One region of the Lysinibacillus sp. RC46 genome, then DNA from elsewhere that is predicted to be linked to it. Evidence: riboswitches for the same ligand, from Rfam matches in the RefSeq annotation. Region 1 holds a riboswitch; the other holds the start of a gene.
What was found. Region 1 has a riboswitch for preQ1 ahead of ABH966_RS23890 (QueT transporter family protein). Riboswitches for the same ligand answer to the same signal wherever they lie in the genome.
Positions count from the first base shown of each region.

Region 2: another riboswitch for preQ1. It lies ahead of queC (7-cyano-7-deazaguanine synthase QueC); the one in region 1 lies ahead of ABH966_RS23890 (QueT transporter family protein).

Region 1 is NZ_JBGCCF010000039.1:27,199-33,095, forward strand. Features, by position in the region: gene ABH966_RS23870 (FtsX-like permease family protein) at 1-1,615, opposite strand, end outside; gene ABH966_RS23875 (ABC transporter ATP-binding protein) at 1,633-2,325, opposite strand; gene ABH966_RS23880 (hypothetical protein) at 2,567-2,812, shown strand; gene ABH966_RS23885 (DUF1259 domain-containing protein) at 2,885-3,280, shown strand; PreQ1 riboswitch class I at 3,584-3,628, shown strand; gene ABH966_RS23890 (QueT transporter family protein) at 3,635-4,117, shown strand; T-box leader at 4,211-4,411, shown strand; gene trpB (tryptophan synthase subunit beta) at 4,472-5,635, shown strand; gene ABH966_RS23900 (long-chain fatty acid--CoA ligase) at 5,679-5,897, opposite strand, start outside.
Region 2 is NZ_JBGCCF010000025.1:8,878-14,774, forward strand. Features, by position in the region: gene bioW (6-carboxyhexanoate--CoA ligase) at 1-56, opposite strand, end outside; gene ABH966_RS19740 (hypothetical protein) at 37-540, opposite strand; gene queE (7-carboxy-7-deazaguanine synthase QueE) at 1,252-1,980, opposite strand; gene queD (6-carboxytetrahydropterin synthase QueD) at 1,973-2,446, opposite strand; gene queC (7-cyano-7-deazaguanine synthase QueC) at 2,450-3,109, opposite strand; PreQ1 riboswitch class I at 3,367-3,413, opposite strand; gene ABH966_RS19760 (leucine-rich repeat domain-containing protein) at 3,612-5,486, opposite strand; gene speE (polyamine aminopropyltransferase) at 5,800-5,897, opposite strand, start outside.

The sequences.
Region 1 (5,897 bases):
ATTGCTCAATAGCTGTTATAGGTAGCTGATAAGCAACATTATTTATATAAATTTTCACCGTGTCACCAATAGTCAAATCATATTTTTTGCGCATCCAATCATTCACAACAATGCCTTCCTGTTTAGAAATATCTATAGTTTCCTGGTTCTGTATACTATAGAGTTTATAAAGAGAAAGACTACTAGATAATGCCATAAACTGGCCATTATTTAATACCCCACCATTCGGAAATTCTATTTTACAATCTTCTGAAAAATAAGGTGTTTCCGAGTCTGAAAAATTCATGTCCCTCGCGTCAATAAATCGAACGTTACTTTTATATTCGGAACCTTTAAATGTTAATGAGGATACCTTATCAGACATTGTTTGCAAAGAAAAAGCAATCTGCAAATTAGCGCTAGCCATGAAACCTGTGAGCAAGGCTAAAAAGACTAATAGAATATTATTTAATACGATTGCTTTAAAGGCCACTTTTTTAAAAGGACCAGTTAGCCCTATTCGCTTAACAAGAAAATTCAATTTTGCTGACTCTGCCTTATGAATCATTTCCAATGGCGGTTTACGTAAGGTAAATACGGCAACCCCAAAAGCCATTACAGAAAAGATCAGAGCGGGGATTGCTGTAAACATTATGAATTGTACAGGATCAAAATTTTGTGTAACATTCGGCACGAGAAATGTAGCATTAATCCGATTAATAAACAAAGGACTAACTACATAGGAAACTAAATATCCTACAACGGTGCCTATAAACACGAAAGGTCCTATTAGGAAATATCTTTTAGCAATTTGTATTCTAGAGTAGCCAAGTGCTTTTAAAACACCCATAGTTGGTTTTGTCTCAGTTATATTTTGAAGAACAGTAGTAATAAGCAAAACCATTACAGTTAAACCGAAGAAACTTAAGGCGCTAATTAGACAGATTTTAAACATTTTTTCTTTTGCGATTAATGTAGAAAGTACTTGCGGATTATCTTCTTTACTCACCACGGACTTTACATGTGAATCCAATAGCATTTTTTCTAGAAAGATTTGTTTCTGTTCCTCAGACTCACTTTCCAAAAATCGGCCCGAATAACTTGTTTTCTCCTGTTCACCCCAACTTGTGTAAGCTTCCTCACTACATAGTATTAATGCTTGAGTAGCAGGTTTGTAGCTAACACCATTATCAGCTACCAATGGTGAAATTGCGTCCGGTAAAGTAAAAATCCCACTAATTGAATAAGTTATATTGCCAATAGTAACTGTATCTCCTAATGCTAATTTATTCTCCTGTGAAAAATTTTTATCTATTGCAATTTCAGTTACTTTTTTTGGCGCCAAGCCTTTCAAGTATATTGGAATATCAATGTTTCGAGTATTTTGCATAATACGATATACATTTTTTTCATCATAAATGACTTTATATGTTACAGGATCATACGTAAAAGAATACTTATTTGAAAGGTCCGTAATTTCCTCTCCCTGTAGAATAAGTGTAAAGTCCTGCTGATTTTGATGTTCTAGTGCCCTCTTGATGGAGTTTGTACCTTGAAGATAGAAAACAAGTAATGTACAAATAAACACTGCACAGGCAACAACTAGTACAAGCGGATACTGTTTTTTAAATGTCATCAAATGTACTCCCCTTCTCACCATGTAATTTCTTCAACATCTAGTGGGTTAGTATTGCTAGTTACTTCTACTATTTTCCCGCTAGTCATTTTAATAACCTTTGTTGCAATTTGAGCAATACTAACATTGTGCGTTACCATAATAATTGTAAATTTCAATTGTTTTTGAAGCTGCTTCAAATAAGTTAAGATTTGTTTGCTCGTTTCTTCGTCTAATGCTCCAGTTGGTTCATCACAAAACAAAAAATCCGGTTTTTTCGCTAAAGCACGTGCAATAGACACTCGTTGTTGTTGCCCCCCTGAAAGTTCATAAGGAAGGCGTTTTTCTAATCCATGAAGTCCTACACCATCCATTATTTCAGTAATATTTTTGTTCCCTTTTAAGTCAGCACCCATTTTAATGTTAGATTCTACATTTAAAAATGGCAGTAAATAATATGCTTGAAAAATAAAAGCTGTTTTATCACGTCTAAACAACGTAAGATCTTTCTGATTTAATCCACAAATCTCGTAGTCATCGCAAGTAACGCTTCCTGAATCTGGTTGCTCTAAACCAGAAATTACATTAAGGAGCGTAGATTTACCCGATCCAGAAGGGCCAAGAATGACAACGAATTCCCCATCACCAATTGACAATGAAACTGAATTTAATGCATAAAGCAATTCACGACCATTTTGATAACTTTTAACCAAATTTTCTACTCTTAACATGTTAGACCTCCAAACATTTCGTTTATTAATTAATTAATCAATTAATAAATAAACGATATTATTGATTAATTAATTTGTCAATAACCAAAATGCTCCGTTCAATCATGCATAGTAAAAAGCCCCATCTGGTTAGATGCGACTTAATTTTTCTACAGACACTATTCCTTTTCAGTCTCCTTTTTTACATTTAATGCATATGATGCAAATGAGACTAGTGCTGTTTTCAAAAAGGAGGATTACCATGAACAATGAAGATATCGATTTAAATCAACCTTCTGAAAAGCAAAATGCAAATATAGGAGATATTGACACAATCATTTCTGATCTTTGTGACAGTCTATTCGCATTTGCTCTAGATTTTGCCTTAAATGCCTTGGAATATACAAAAGATTTAGATGGAGAATTAGAATATTCGGATGAATTCAAAAAACAACTAGACGATATAATTTTTGAAATAGGAGAAATTAAAAATGTTTTAGATGAATAATTTCAATCAGAGACCTCTACTACTTTCGCTCCAAGGCATCCTCATTAAATTAAAAAAAGCAGAGGTGTCTAAATGCAAAGCTTTCAAGATATGTGTACAAAATTTGCTCAGATTGCCAACGGAAAAGCTTCAACGGAACATGGTGTATGCTCAGTAAAACTTAATCGAAATCTTAATGTTATGATTCAAGGTCGCCCAAGTCGTAGTGCACTTCATGCTGGGATAACATTCGAATCACTTGATATATATGGAAATGCACTTAACTTAGGTGAAGTTGTAGTACTTCAAGAGGAATTACCTCCATTTGTTAAGGTACTTGCAGAAAATAATTTGATTATAAGTGCTGTTCATAATCACTGGATCTATTCAGACCCAGTTATTTTATACGTTCACTTTCAATCAATAGAGCCCCCATTAATCTTTGCCCAAAAATTTGCCCAAGCATTTAGTGTTTTAAAAAACTACTGATAACTACACTTGTTAAAAGAACTGCTTAGAACAGTTCTTTTTAATTTAACTGGATAAATCACTCATTTTTTATTTTTCACAGTTGCTTCTCATCTATAGACCAATTTCATTCCAACTGTAAAGAAGCAAGTGTACAAGCCCCCTTCTTATGTATTCAAAATTCGAATCCGGTCAAACACACACCTATCTAACTAATGAGCAACGAACAAGAGCTAAATATTACCTTTAGCACTATGAATTTCTGCGTTTTTTTTACTCATCGCTATTTACAAGTAAGCTTGAACATTGATATGATTGCATTTGCTTCACGTGGTTCGTAACCATCCCACGTAAAAAAACTAAGGAGAAATGAATATGAAAATAAAATTTTTAGCAACGAGCGGCATTATTGCAGCTCTCTACATTGCTGTTACATTATTAGTCGGATCATTTGGCTTTACAGAGGTGCAGTTCCGTCTATCCGAAATGTTTAACCATTTGGTTGCCTTTAACCCTCGTTTTGCCGTTGGGATTATTATTGGTGTATTTATCTCCAACATATTTTCACCACTCGGTATCTACGATTTAATTTTTGGTGTCGCCCATTCGATGATTACCCTTGGGTTGTTCATTCTTATTTGTAAATTTGTCAAAAATATTTGGGCACGTTTAGTCATCAATACATTTTTATTTACATGTACTATGTTTATCATTGCATTTGAATTGAACTTAGCATTAGAACTACCATTCTTCTGGACATGGTTAACTGTTGCTGCAGGTGAATTTGTTGTCTTAGCGGTCGGTGCACCGATTATGTATACATTGAATAAACGCTTAAACTTCAAAAATTTAATTTAATTTAAAAGACGGATCTTATTAGATTCGTTTTTTTATTTTCTTGGCACCAAGATATCTTGACACTATTCCGAAAATACTTTACAATTCATTTCAATAAATGCTAAGAAAAAGAATAGTAGCAAGCGGTCGTACTTAAAGAGAGCTGATGGTTGGTGCAAATCAGTAGTACATACTTGTGAATGGGCTTTGGAGCAGCCTCATCAAAAGTGAGGACGAATTTACTCCCCGTTATCGGAGTACGAAAGCGCGCAATTTTTGCGAATGAAGGTGGCACCACGGTTACTCGTCCTTTTTACAGAAGGATTGTAGTGACTTTTTTTTATGGAAAAATTAGATAAGAGGAGTCGAGAGAAGATGAGTATAGTAGTAGAGAAAAAAGGATATTTCGGTGAATTTGGCGGTAGCTTTGTTCCTGATGAGCTTCAAAGTGTATTAAATATTTTAGATGGAAACTTCCAAAAATATAAAGACGATGAAGACTTTAATAAAGAGCTAGATTATTATTTCCATGAATATGTTGGGCGCAAATCTCCACTTTATTTTGCTGAAAATTTAACAAAACAATTAGGTGGCGCAAAAATTTTTTTAAAGCGTGAAGATCTTAACCATACAGGTTCACATAAAATTAATAACGTTCTTGGACAGATTTTATTGGCAAAGCGCATGGGTGCTAATCGTGTGATCGCCGAAACAGGTGCAGGTCAGCATGGTGTAGCAACAGCAACTGCTTGTGCAATGTTCGGGATGGATTGCACAATTTATATGGGCTTAGAAGATACCAAGCGCCAAGCATTAAACGTCTTCCGTATGGAGCTACTTGGTGCCAAGGTAGTAGCCGTTGATAAAGGTCAGGGGCGACTAAAGGATGCAGTGGATGCAGCATTTGCTGATTTAGTTGAAAACTACGAGACGACTTTCTATTTACTAGGTTCTGCTGTTGGACCTCACCCATTCCCTTCAATGGTCAAGCATTTCCAATCAGTCATTAGCCGTGAAAGTCGTGAACAAATTTTAGAAAAAGAAGGAAAGCTACCAGCAGCAGTACTTGCTTGCGTCGGTGGGGGTAGTAATGCGATCGGTGCCTTTGCAGAATATATTGCAGATGAAAATGTTCGCCTTATCGGCATTGAACCAGATAAAGCAGCAACATTAAATGAAGGAACACCGGGTGAATTACACGGCTTCAAATGTTTGGTACTGCAAGATGCAGAGGGCAATCCGCTACCAACCTATTCGATTGCCGCTGGACTAGATTATCCTGGAGCTGGTCCAGAGCACAGCTATTTAAAAACAACTGGTCGTGGAGAATATGTAACAGTGACGAATGAAGAAGTGCTTGAAGCATTCCAAGTGCTGTCAAAGGTTGAAGGAATTATTCCTGCACTTGAAAGCTCCCACGCAGTTGCTCATGCACTAAAACTTGCGCCAACACTATCTCCGGAAGAGAGCATTATTATCAATATTTCCGGGCGTGGAGACAAAGACGTGGAACAAGTATTCCAAATGTTAAGTAGATAACAAAATGAAAGAGCGACTTCCTTTATGGAAATCGCTCTTTTAACTATACGAATGAAGCTAATTTCGGATAAATTTCTGCCACATTATCTCGAAGCTTGGCTTTCAGAAACTTTCCAACTGATGTTTTTGGAATTTCATCTAAAAATACCACATCATCTGGTACCCACCATTTTGCAAATTGACTTTCTAAAAATGCCAGAAGCTCCTCTTCACTTGCTGACATTCCTTCCTTCAATACTACACAAGCTAGCGGGCGTTCTTG
Region 2 (5,897 bases), on a different contig from region 1:
AGTTCAGGACTTCTTTCAGCCGCACGCATTCGTATGCTATAACACGTTTTTAACATGATTATTACCTGCTACTTTCCTATTAATTGTTTGTAACAACTTCGTTATGGGATAAACACTAACAGCTGTGATTACCATGCCTGGAATAGCCAAAACTAATAACGGTAAAAATGGAGTCCCTAACGTAAAAGCCAAACCAAATCTAGCAATCGTTGTTCCAATGGGGCCTGCCAAAACAAGTACCGGAATGGAAGTCCCAAATAAAACAATAAGTAAGCCTACAGTCAATCGAAAAATTAAGGAGATCTCCACATTTAAGGTTGAGTGTATACCTAATAAAAATAAGATTAAACTTGCAATGATTCCTGCTAGAAAATATCGCTTAAATCCAAATACCGCAGCAATCGCAACTGCAATAGGTGCTGATAATTGAAATTCAGACCCAGGAAAACCTGTTGGAATTTTAAACATGCCTGTAACGATAATAAGACAAGCTAGCAATGAAATCTGGGCAAGATCATATGTAGAAAACTTTCGGATCATTTTATTCCTCCATCTTACTTTTGAAATACTTGATGTCATTTCCTCCTATTCCCCTCAAATTGAGTTAACCTTGATTAATAATAAGTTAACACAAAAATAGATTGGAAAGTAGATAAAATGGTAGGATTTTTTATTATTTGTGAAAAATACAGTTTTGTTTATTAGTAGGTTTCAAAAAATGAAGTTCGTGTTCCTCAGGCTAGAGAATGGCCACATGCTTTTTTCAGATTCCGCATCGCCACGAGCACCCTTGCACTTGGCTAGTTACTACTTCTGTCTTCACGGTTCAGGTATGTATTCTATAGATTCCATCCATGCTGGGTGCGCAAAAAAAGTATAGGCCCAATTAGCCTATACTTTCACACCTATAAACGTTAAATAAATATGTACAAAAATGCTTGTTTAACCAAGTACATTTTTGATTTCCTTTGTTACAGGAAGTGGCGAGCATGATAGACTTGACCGGTTAGCCAGCCCTTGATATAGCTGGGTTCTAGGCTATCGAATCATGCGAGTAGAGGCAGCGTGTCAAGTTGTAACTATTCACGCACTTGTATAGAAAAGTAGTTGATCAGCGAATGGGTACATGCTTAGAATAGCAAAAATGTACATTGTTATTTTGACATTTATACACACCTAGACCAGTTCTGATCTTTTCCCTTTCGATTCGAAGGTTAACAGCAGACGCCTATTCTTGTAATGGCACACTATCTATACACCTCTTTTATTCCCCCAAACAAGGGCATGCAACTGTGGCAGTACTTTGACATCTCTGAATTCCTCATCCTTAATCACTCTATCAATCAGCGCATGATATTTATCTAATAAATGTAGTATTAATCGTGAATTGTCAGTCGTCGTGAGATCATCATTACCGACTTGGAGATAAAAAGGAATCGTTGGATATCGATGGTGAATTTGTTTAGCATAATCGTAATCCTCTTGATTAAAAACGACTACTTTGAGGGATATATGATGATTACTGTTTCGTTTTTTTAGCTTTTCAAAGATATCAGTGAGCACCGAATAGTCTGTGGTCATTCCAGAACTAGGTGGCTTTGGCGAGATTGTCAGTTCATCAATCTCATACATCCATTTTTGCCACCTGCTTCCCTGTGTTTCCACTCCGACCTTTATGTCGTTTTCTTTTAAAATGGCAATGAGTTCTTCCAAATTTTGATAGAGTGCAGGATTGCCGCCTGAAATCGTGACAAATGAAAAACCATTGCCTCCAAGACGTTTCAACTCAGACCAAATCTCTTCCGCTGTCATTTGGACTATAAGATGCTTTCCGCTGCCATCCCATGTAAACGATGAATCACACCAAGAACAGGAATAATCACAGCCGGCAGTTCTCACAAACATTGTCTTCTGGCCAACGACCATTCCCTCACCTTGAATCGTCGGTCCAAAAATTTCGATAACAGGTACCTTACTCAACTTCCATCCACTCCCGTCTCGCTTCTGCATAGCTTGTCGGAGTTTCGTATAGCCTGATAAACTCTACACGCGCACCGTTATACCTTTGTTCATCAAGTAAAGCCTGAGCCAACTTTTCGTAAATCCAAACAACAATGTTCTCTGCCGTCGTATTCATGGGCGGAAGCGTTTCATTTAAATAGCGGTGATCCAAATGAATCTCTATTTTTTGTTTCCATATTGCTTTTATATCGCCGAAATCAATCACCAAACCGCGATCATCTGTGTATCCACTCAGTCCTAATATTACACGATACGTATGACCGTGTAGGTTTTTGCATTTCCCCTCATAATTATGTAAATGATGAGCAGCATCGAAGGTAAATTCTTTGCTTATGAGAACACGCTTTGCATGATAGATCAATTGATTTCTTTGAATATCTTCATCTATCTTTTGGAGCTTATCGACGATTTTAAAATCTGACATGTTTTAAGACTCCTTCCTGTAATTCAAATACTCATTAAGCCCTTTTTTTCGCAGTTTACATGCTGGGCATTCACCACAGCCATCTGCTATTACACCGTTATAGCAAGTCAACGTTCTTTCCCGTACAAAATCAAGTGCCCCAAGCTGATCAGCAAGCTCCCATGTCTGTGCCTTATTCAGCCACATCAACGGTGTATCAATCACAAAGGAATTATCCATCGATAAATTTAATGTTACATTCAAAGATTTAATAAAAACATCTCGGCAATCCGGATATCCGCTAAAATCCGTTTCACAAACGCCAGTTACAATATGCTTAGCTCCTACTTGGCTCGCTAAAACGCCCGCAAATGAAAGAAAGAGAAGATTTCGACCAGGTACAAAAGTCGATGGAAGCTCACCATTTTCTCCGTCTTCCACCTTTATGTCTTGTCGTGTCAACGCATTCGGAGCAAGCTGATTCAGGAGTGACATATCAAGAATGTGATGCTTAACACCGAGATCCTCTGCTATCTTCTTCGCACATTCAATTTCAAGATGATGCCTTTGACCATAATCAAAAGTTACTGCCTCTACCTCTTCAAAACGTTCTTTTGCCCAAAACAAACAGGTTGTACTGTCCTGACCTCCACTAAATACAACAATTGCCTTTTCCTGCTTCATCTATAAAAACTCCCTTATATCGAAAAACAGTACTCTAAGAAAAAGTGCTGTTTTCTTCTTAGTTTTTTAACGAATATTGTGTGCCTTAATAAGTTAAATACTTCAATCTTTCTTAACGGCTTCGGCCAGACATAAAAAAACCCCCTTGTAAAATGTTTCCCAACACTTTTCAAGAGAGGCATCACCAATCATTCTATTAAAACATAAGTAAAAACATAAAAAAAGCCACGTCCGATATGGACATGGCATATTGTCATGTTTCCATAGTTTTTTATAGAGGGTATTTGCTATGAACCTCTCCCGTTCTAGTCCGGGCATTCTTTTCTTCAATATAATACAAAAAATAGTATAAAACGTCAAATGGATTTTTATAAAAAAATCTTCCCCATAAATGCTTCTCTGGAATAACCACTGTTATACTGCTCTATGTTTTAGCAGTACACTAAACACGATACGGTTCACCTTGATTAGGCTAAGTGAGGATTTAAATAGTCATATTGCCTCAATAAATCACTATTCCATTGTCTAGAACAGATTTATTTTGCACCTGATTTCCTAAAATATATAGCTTTTTCAAATTAGGCAAATTCACTAATGGCTCTACATTTGAAATAGCGTTATTTTCCAAATGAAGCACCTCAATTTGTTGCCAATTCCCCATAAAACTTAACGATTGTAGTGAACTATCTTGTATTGTGAATGAACGCAGAGCTGAAAAGCCAGCAAAGTAAGGCATAACCTTATCAACTTCATGCACCCAGTCACCATTACCTATTCGGAAGGATACATTATTCAAAGTTAAATGTTCCAGTATGTTGTTGTTAAATGAATTTTGACTATTAATTTGAAACTTACACTCATTACAATTTAACGTTTTTACATGCTGTAAATTGAATAATTCACTCGTCTCTTCATAAAAAGATGTTTCATTTAAATTTATGGTTTGCAGATTTGGCAAACGATTTAAAGAACGAATGCCTGTAAAATCGCCAGACTCCATTGCTGTAAGTTGTTCTAGCTGTGGATATTTCAGTAATTCTGCTCCATTCAAATACGACTGTCCCCCACTTATCTCAACAGTTAAATCTTTTAAAGCAGGTGCCTCTAACTTGGATAAGAAAGAACTTTTTAATTCGGCTTTTTTTAAATGGGGTGCTACAATCGATGCTATTTGGCCACTATAACCAGTTATCGATAAATCGGTCAGTGAAGTCAGGCTGTTCACAATATCATACAATTCTAATTTATAAAGAGAAGCTAAACGCAACTTTGTCAATGAAGACTTATTTCTAAGGTGTTCTACATTCGTAATATCCATATTTTCAAGATCAAGCGATTGCAAGTTAGGCATGTTTTGTATAAAATCAAGCGTTTTTAAATTTTTCACCGCTGTTAGTTTCAATTCTTGTAATTGATTCAGTGAATAGAACGAGCTAAAATCTGTCGCTTCACTCAAATCTATTGCTAACGACTCTAAATCAGTTAATGAAGACAACCACTTCAAATCATTGGCAGATCTTAAAGACAATGATTTTAATGGCAGTTTATTCAGAAGAGCGAAGTCTGTAACCGTCTCGGTGTGATACGAAATTTCAAGTGATTGAAGATTAGGAAACTCTAATAATAAAGCAAGTTCATCATTACTTCGGATTTGGATAGAGAGCTCTACAACATTAGACTTATCGCTGAAATATTCAGCAATTTTACTAAATGATTCATTAAAGCTACCTGTATAGCTTTTTAAACCTTCCAGATGTCGGAAGCTTACATTTTCACTTTGTGATATTTCATAATCACCCATCAAATTCAATACCGTCAGACCAGTAAAGGCTTCAAAATCTTTTTGTTCGATTTTTTGTGTATTTAATAACTTATCCATAATAATATAGTTAGAAATTTTGGCTTGCTTATTTGTAAACGGATCGTCAAGACTGTAATCAAAATGCCATTGATCTTCAGAATAGTATATTTTTAAATAACGGATACTTGCGATTTCTTCTTTAGTTGGCATTGCTTCACCTTTATTAAAAATATCTTTTAAAAAGAATAAAAGAACTTCGCTTTCAGGCATTTTCCGAACAGCTAGGTCCTTATGGTTACCATATTCTGTTTGATTGCCGCTCAAAAGAAAATAGCCAAGGAATATACAAAGGATGACAATCGGTATTATTAAAAGCGCTTTTAAATTCGGTTTTGGACGTGTAGCTTTATTCGCAGAAGTTGTACCATAATAATTATTAATCGTCTGATCAACATAATAAACTTTATTTTCTTTCAACATTATTTCAGTTTCACAAAAAGGACATTTGAATGATTGTCCCTCTCTATATTCAATTTTCCCATTACAATTCGGACAATTTAATTTAATGAATTCCACTGGCAATCCCCTCTGCAGCTCTATTTTTATTAAGCTTAGTTGCCTGAAAAATAATTGTCAATATTTCTATTAAACACCAATTATTTCACACCTTTAGACCTACAAAAAAAAAAGCCACCTATGAGGCGACTTTTTTGTGTGTATTCACTCTTTTATACAATAAGTTTAAACTTCTGATTTACTATTACTTGTGATACGGAGGATAAGTGAGGTTATTATACGGAACTCAAATATAAATTTAACGAAGTCTCTACTTCCTTCGCAACAAGCTCCACAAAGTCCCTATAATCCTCTGTCGTAAGAGTTTTGAAGTTTATTCATCACGATCAAGCGCTTCTTTTACAAATGTAGGAAGGGCGAATGCACCAACGTGTAAATCTGTATTGTAATAGTTCGTTTTTAGAGCGAATT